Regions from separate parts of the Paenibacillus sp. UNC217MF genome, predicted to be linked through region 2. Evidence: predicted binding sites of a transcription regulator. Region 2 holds the regulator's gene; each other region holds the start of a gene.
The links. Region 2 encodes LexA, which represses DNA repair genes until DNA is damaged. Its sites were predicted from a motif close to CGAACATATGTTCG; they were not measured.

Region 1 (2,284 bases), on a different contig from region 2:
ACAGGAGGGATCGTCCACTCGTGTATTCCCCACCTTAGCGCTGACAGGGTAGACCTCCATTAGCTTAGACGGATAGGGAAGGAGAACGGATTGAAGCTTCCCAGTGTCGGTCATTCGGCGATCAAGCCAGAATGACAGCTGATCCTCTGGTAAAATAACCGGCATTCGATCATGAATCGGCTCCATCAGCTCGTTCGGAGTCGTCGTGATGATCGTGCAGGTGCTGATTTTCTCCCCATTGGGATTGACCCATGTGTCATATAATCCTGCCATATTGAAAATACCGCCATCAGTGCGTCTAATACGCATAGGCTGCTTCGTTCCATCTGGACTGCGTTTCCATTCATAGAAGCTGTCTGCTGGTATAATGCATCGCTTCCGCTGGAATGGGAGGCGGAAGGCGGGCTTGTCCCCAACGGTTTCGGCGCGTGCATTAATTGTTCGTGCAGCGAACTTCTCGTCCTTCGCCCAAGCTGGAATGAGGCCCCACTTAAGCGGTCCAAGCCGCAGCTTCGTACCATCATGAATCAGGGCAGGTACTTGCTGGCTCGGCGCAATATTGTAGCGCGGCTCATGGAAGGGCACGAGGGCTCCTGAATCAAGCAGATAGTGCGCCATTAGCTGTTCAATGGTCACGGTTAATGTATATCGTCCACACACGTTACGTCTTCCTCTCTTGTCCGTTCTATCCTATGGTGATCTCATCATATCACATTCTCTTCCTTCCCGTGAGGTGATCCCTCAGTCACATGAAACGACTTAAACTTTACATACATTCAGCGTGAATTTGAAGTTATACGCCATCCGCAGTAGATCCTTGCCTGCTCGACACCATTCGATCCGAATTTTCAAAATATCCCTGTTGAAAAGAGAATGTATGTTCGGTATTCTGAGTGTATAAGAACAAACGTTCTCAGTGGGGTGAAGGGTGTATGGATGGCAAACCGAATAAATCATGAGAACGAGTTATTATGTTGGCAGATTGTCAATCGTTCTATGCGAGTGCGGGGAAGGTTTCACACCCTGAATACAAGGATCGTCTGCTAGTTGTAGTAGGCGATCCTGCTCGTCGTGCTGGTATCGCACTTGCAGCTTGCCCTACAACTAAGAAGCATGGTGTCATACAGTGGGGCGGCTCGACTTGGCGAAGCCATTAGTAAATGTGCAGACCTTATTGTTGTTTAGCCCCGTATGGATGAACAGCATTTGGATGTGCCGGGCAGCCTATTACTTGCATAACGAATGTACGTTCGTCATACAATAGGAATATACGTTCTTATTTTGTGATTGTGTATGTAATATGATTTATAACTATTGGAGGGCTTTAATGTGAGTCAGAAAAGGGAAAGGGTAATATTTTTGGCCGATTGCGAAAGCTTCTACGCAAGTGTAGAAAAAGCAGATCATCCAGAATATCAAAATAAAGCAGTAGCAGTAGCTGGTGACCCTACACGTCGTTCAGGGATTATTCTGGCCGCGTGCCCGATCGCTAAAAGTTTTGGTGTGACATCAGCCGAACGGTTGGGTGAAGCACTCAAGAAATGCCCCGATCTCATCATTATGCGTCCTCGTATGCAGCATTATATCGATGTTTCATTGATGATTACTCAGATTTATGAAGAGTTTACGGATTTGGTTGAAGTGTTTAGTATTGACGAACAATTTTTGGATGTGACAGCCAGTCAATCCATTTTTGGTGATCCAATCACCATTGCGAAGGAAATCCAGAAACGGGTAATGCTCCAGACAGGGGTGCGGATTCGAATCGGGATCGGTACCAATAAAATATTGGCTAAGACGGCAACGGATATTTGGGCCAAAAAAAATAAAAGCGGTATTTTTACTTTGCATCCATCCGACGTTCCCACCATGCTGTGGAAAGAGCCCGTTCATAAAATGTTCGGTGTTGGATCTCGAATGTGCAAGCATTTTGCGAAACTAGGGATAGTTACGATTGGGGATATTGCGAGAACTCCATTGCCCCAGCTCAAAAATAAATTTCGAGCTCGATTCGGCAAACAGTCGGATATTCATGCCGAGGTGATGTGGCGAACTGCGAACGGCTTGGATGATAGTCCGGTAACACCGGGTACATTTCAAACACCTCCCAAATCGATTGGTCACATGATGACCCTGCCGAGGGATTATGTGCATTCTACGGAGATCGATACTATCCTGTTGGAGTTGACGGAGGAAGTCTGCCGAGATTGTCGGATAAAAGGGTATATGGGCTGGGTCGTAACCGTAAGCTGCATGTGCAGCCCGTATGAAGCGCCCACAGGAT
Region 2 (2,284 bases):
ATATAAAAAATCCGATTAAGACGAACGACAGAACAATCGGCATTCTTCGTGTCACGCCTAATACGGTATATTCCACGTAGGTTCTAAAGAAGATGACGAATAGCAAAATCATCAAAACCCAACGCAAATCGTAAATGAAGTGATGAGTCATGAAGTTGAAGTAAATCGCCGCACCTAGCGGAATCGTTAACCAAGCAGAAGGGTATCGATTTACCTTGACCTGCAGTCGTCGCCACGCTTGACATAAGTAACTTGCCACACTTGCGTACATAAATCCGCTATATAGAGGAACACCCAGTATTTTAGACCAACCGTCTTCCGGATAGCCCCATGATCCCATGTGGATTTTAAATATTTCAAGTGCAAGACCGATGAAATGGAACATACAGATTACTTTACATTCATCCATTGTTTCTATCCCAAACCGGATCATTAGAACCTGCGCCAAGATACAAACAAGCAATAGGAAATCATAGCGATGCATAAATGGAATGTCTATGATCTTCGTGAGTGCCAACATCGCGAAAATATAAGCGGGGAACAAGCAGGACATTGCCTGGTGCCAGCCAAAATTGAGGAATGATTTTAGTTTGAAAAAGTTATTCATAGTTATCTCCTACCTTGTGTTCGTGAAAATGAATTTTGAACAGTTATACGAGGTGTATCATTAGGTATTATCCTATTCAAATAAATACTTTTAGTCAATAAAAAATTATTGTTATACAATAAATATTTATTGCTAAAGTTGATGTGTGTATATATTCGATGTGGTATAAATCTCTCGAACGATTAGGGTTTATAAGAGTGAACAGTGGTGAGGTTGTTTCGATGAAGATAAGGAGAGAAAGTCGAATTTTATGAAGCTTCTTTTCTAGATGAGATTGTTCAGGTACTGTTCAGCAAATGATATGAAATAATAAGAAAGCAAAAATGCCTCGCTCCCTTCTTAAAAAGAAGAGAACGAGGCATCAATGTAATGTCTTAATGAAAATCACGGAACAAACCAATAACTTTGCCCAGAATCGTTACATGCTGTAAGCGAATCGGTTCATAGGTTGGATTCTCAGGCTGCAAGCGGATATGATCCTTCTCACGATAGAAAGTCTTAACCGTTGCTTCATCTTCTTCAGTCATGGCTACCACGATATCACCGTTGTTCGCTGTCTGCTGCTGACGCACGATGACAAAGTCGCCATTATGTATACCAGCCTCAATCATACTATTACCCATGACCGACAACATGAATACATTCTCGTCATCTCCCACCATATGCATAGGAAGAGGGAAGTAATCTTCAATATTCTCTGTTGCGGTAATTGGCTCGCCTGCAGTTACTTTCCCAACGACCGGCACGCGTGCGAAGGAGCGAGAGAAGTCTGTTGAACGTTCAGATTGATCATGGCTAAGCAGTTCAATAGCACGAGGCTTCGTAGGGTCACGTCGAATGAATCCCTTCTTCTCGAGTCGATCAAGATGACCGTGAACAGTGGAACTGGATGCTAGACCAACGGCTTCGCCTATTTCACGAACAGAAGGCGGATAACCTTTAGCTCGAACTTCATCACGTATAAAATCAAGGATAGCTTGTTGACGACTTGATATTTTAGACAAGGGTATCAACTCCAATGAATACTCTTTTGACAAAATTATACCACAGAACCTCCGTTCGTACAAACATAAGTTCTAAAGATTCTGAAGAAAAAGATTGTGAGAAGTTCGTAAATTACGAGAGAGAAACAAGAGAAAGTTAAATGAGGCTAAATGCTTATTTTTCGATAATATAAAAAGGGGAACGAACGTTCTAAAAAGGCATTGACTCAAACGTGTGTTCGTGTTAGATTAAATTATACAAGATAACAGAACAAGTGTTTGGGAGATGAGTCATTTATGATGTATACAACATATCGTTCAATCTATAAGGTGTCGACAACAGCTTCACAACCTATTCAGAAGAAGCGTTTGTTTCCTTTACGTGTTCGATTCATCATGAGCCTGATTGTATTGTTGTTCATTACTTGTGGAAGCATTGTTCAAGCGCTTGGCATGGATGATAGCCAAACGGAAATTGTAAATGGAGCTGCTGTGGAGCGCGTACTTGTTCAGCCTGGAGATACACTCTGGGGGATTGCATCCTCTTATAAGCCAGAACATACGGATACGCGTCAGTTTATATATGAAATCGTTGAGATGAATCAATTGAAAGGTGATATCTTACCGGCAGGAGAAGTATTGCTCGTTCCGATCCGATGAGTCGGGGTCATTGTCGAATTTACGGTTGAGAAGC
Region 3 (2,284 bases), on a different contig from region 2:
AAATACATAGAAGCACCTTCGCTTAACGCGAAGGTGCTTGAGCTAACAACAAATTATTCGTCGTCACCTAATTCCAATTCAAGTGCATCATCGTCATCTTCACTGACACCCTTATCAGGGATTGTTGTAGTCAGATTGCTTGCTGCACGAATTTGATTTTCGATTGTAAGGGCAATCTCCGAATGTTCCTTCAAGAATTGCTTGGCATTCTCGCGGCCTTGACCCAGACGCTCTCCTTCGAAGGAGTACCATGCACCGCTCTTCTGCACGATATCCATCTCTGTACCAATATCGACGATGCTTCCCTCACGAGAAATACCTTCACCATACATAATATCGATGTCCGCCTGTTTGAATGGAGGCGCAACCTTATTCTTAACGACCTTAATCCGAGTGCGGTTACCAATCATGTCCGTACCTTGCTTAATGGTCTCAACACGACGCACATCAAGACGAACGCTGGAATAGAACTTCAAGGCACGGCCACCAGGAGTCGTCTCAGGGTTACCGAACATAACGCCAACCTTCTCGCGAAGCTGGTTAATGAAGATCGCAATCGTCTTCGACTTGCTGATTGCACCAGACAATTTACGCAAAGCCTGCGACATTAGACGTGCTTGCAGGCCGACATGGGAATCACCCATCTCGCCTTCAATCTCTGCTTTCGGCACAAGTGCAGCAACAGAGTCAATAACGATAATGTCTACTGCACCACTTCGTACCAATGCTTCCGCGATTTCAAGCGCCTGCTCCCCTGTGTCCGGTTGGGATAACAGGAGCTCATCGATATTAACGCCAAGCTTGTTCGCATATGCTGGATCCAATGCGTGCTCCGCATCAATAAATGCAGCTTGTCCACCTGTCTTCTGTACTTCTGCGATCGCATGAAGTGCAACCGTTGTCTTACCGGAAGATTCCGGTCCATATACTTCAATAATACGACCTCTCGGCAAACCACCGATTCCTAGAGCTATATCTAATGCAAGCGATCCACTTGGCACAATCTCCACTTGCATGTGATTGGATTCGCCAAGTTTCATGATCGAACCTTTACCGAATTGTTTCTCAATTTGACGCAAAGCCATTTCTAACGCAGCGCGACGATCTGACACAAACTCACTTCCTTCACTGATTCGTTTGATATATACATCATAACGTGTTTTATTCAGTTTGCCAAGCATTTTTTCGAACATACATTCGTTTTTCACGAACGTTTATTACTTTTATTTACATATTATCCACATACCAACATCTGGTGCACCAACAAAAAAAACCGCAACAAAGCGTGTATATACACTTCGTTACGGTTCTTCCGTATCTTATGATTCGATTGTATCCTCCACCACTACATTTGTCAACATTTGTTAATGGATATGTACAGTTCGATCCTGCAGCCTTCTCCACAATCGATACATAATAGCATATACAGTACGGCGGCGGATTCCTTCTCGATCTCCGTTCAAGCGAAGCTCTTCCACTACGATTTCCTTGCCCTTCTCCGCAATTGCAATATAAACGAGTCCTACAGGCTTCCGCTCGGAGTGAGCTGGTCCTGCTACGCCTGTTATGGCAACAGTGAAGTCTGTATCTGCAATATCACGCATCCCTTCAGCCATTGCCTTGGCTGTTGGCTCGCTGACCGCACCAGGCGCATTTTCACCCTCGAGCAGTTCATGAGGCACGCCTAGAATGCGCTCTTTCATCTCATTCGAATAGGTTACCGCCCCGCCGGCAAACACTTGAGAGCTTCCCGGAACAGCTGTGATCATGTCTGCAAACATCCCGCCCGTGCAGCTCTCAGCTGCGGACAAGGTCATGCCAAGCAGCGATAACTGCTCCACCAACACCTCTGGTAAAGATACATCCTTGGCAGCATACAAATGCATCCCCAGTCGGTTGTGAATTTCCTGTTCAACCTGATCAAGCTTCACATCTGCCTCGTGCTGATCTGTTCCTTTAACGGCTAAGCGAACGAGAACCTCGCCTTCCTTAGCATAGGTGGCAATCGTTGTGTCCGTCTGCTGTTCAATGAGATCAAGAAGAGTATTTTCCAATCCAGATTCACCTATGCCTGCGAACTTCAACATCCGTGTATATAAGGAAGACTGATCAATGAGTTGCTGGCTCTTCAACCAAGGAATCGCCTCATTATCGAGCATCGGCTTCATTTCACGAGGTGGTCCAGGAAGCAGTACATATGTAGTACCATCATGCCGCAGGGCATTTCCTACAGCAAGCCCAGTCGAGTTCTTCAGTACATCAGCACCGTCTATCACATTCGCCT

Region 1: a site for LexA is predicted at 1,240-1,253, ahead of BP95_RS0101230 (DNA polymerase IV). Genes of this name have one in related genera too.
Region 3: a site for LexA is predicted at 1,187-1,200, ahead of recA (recombinase RecA). Genes of this name have one in related genera too.

The regions. Positions count from the first base shown of each region.
Region 1 is NZ_JMLT01000003.1:239,984-242,267, reverse strand. It holds gene BP95_RS0101235 (SOS response-associated peptidase) at 1-660, opposite strand, end outside; partial or broken gene BP95_RS32850 (Y-family DNA polymerase) at 972-1,182, shown strand; gene BP95_RS0101230 (DNA polymerase IV) at 1,330-2,284, shown strand, end outside.
Region 2 is NZ_KK366027.1:784,479-786,762, reverse strand. It holds gene BP95_RS0119510 (DUF817 domain-containing protein) at 1-607, opposite strand, end outside; gene lexA (transcriptional repressor LexA) at 982-1,611, opposite strand; gene BP95_RS0119500 (LysM peptidoglycan-binding domain-containing protein) at 1,888-2,250, shown strand.
Region 3 is NZ_JMLT01000003.1:79,899-82,182, forward strand. It holds gene recA (recombinase RecA) at 54-1,112, opposite strand; gene BP95_RS0100420 (competence/damage-inducible protein A) at 1,365-2,284, opposite strand, start outside.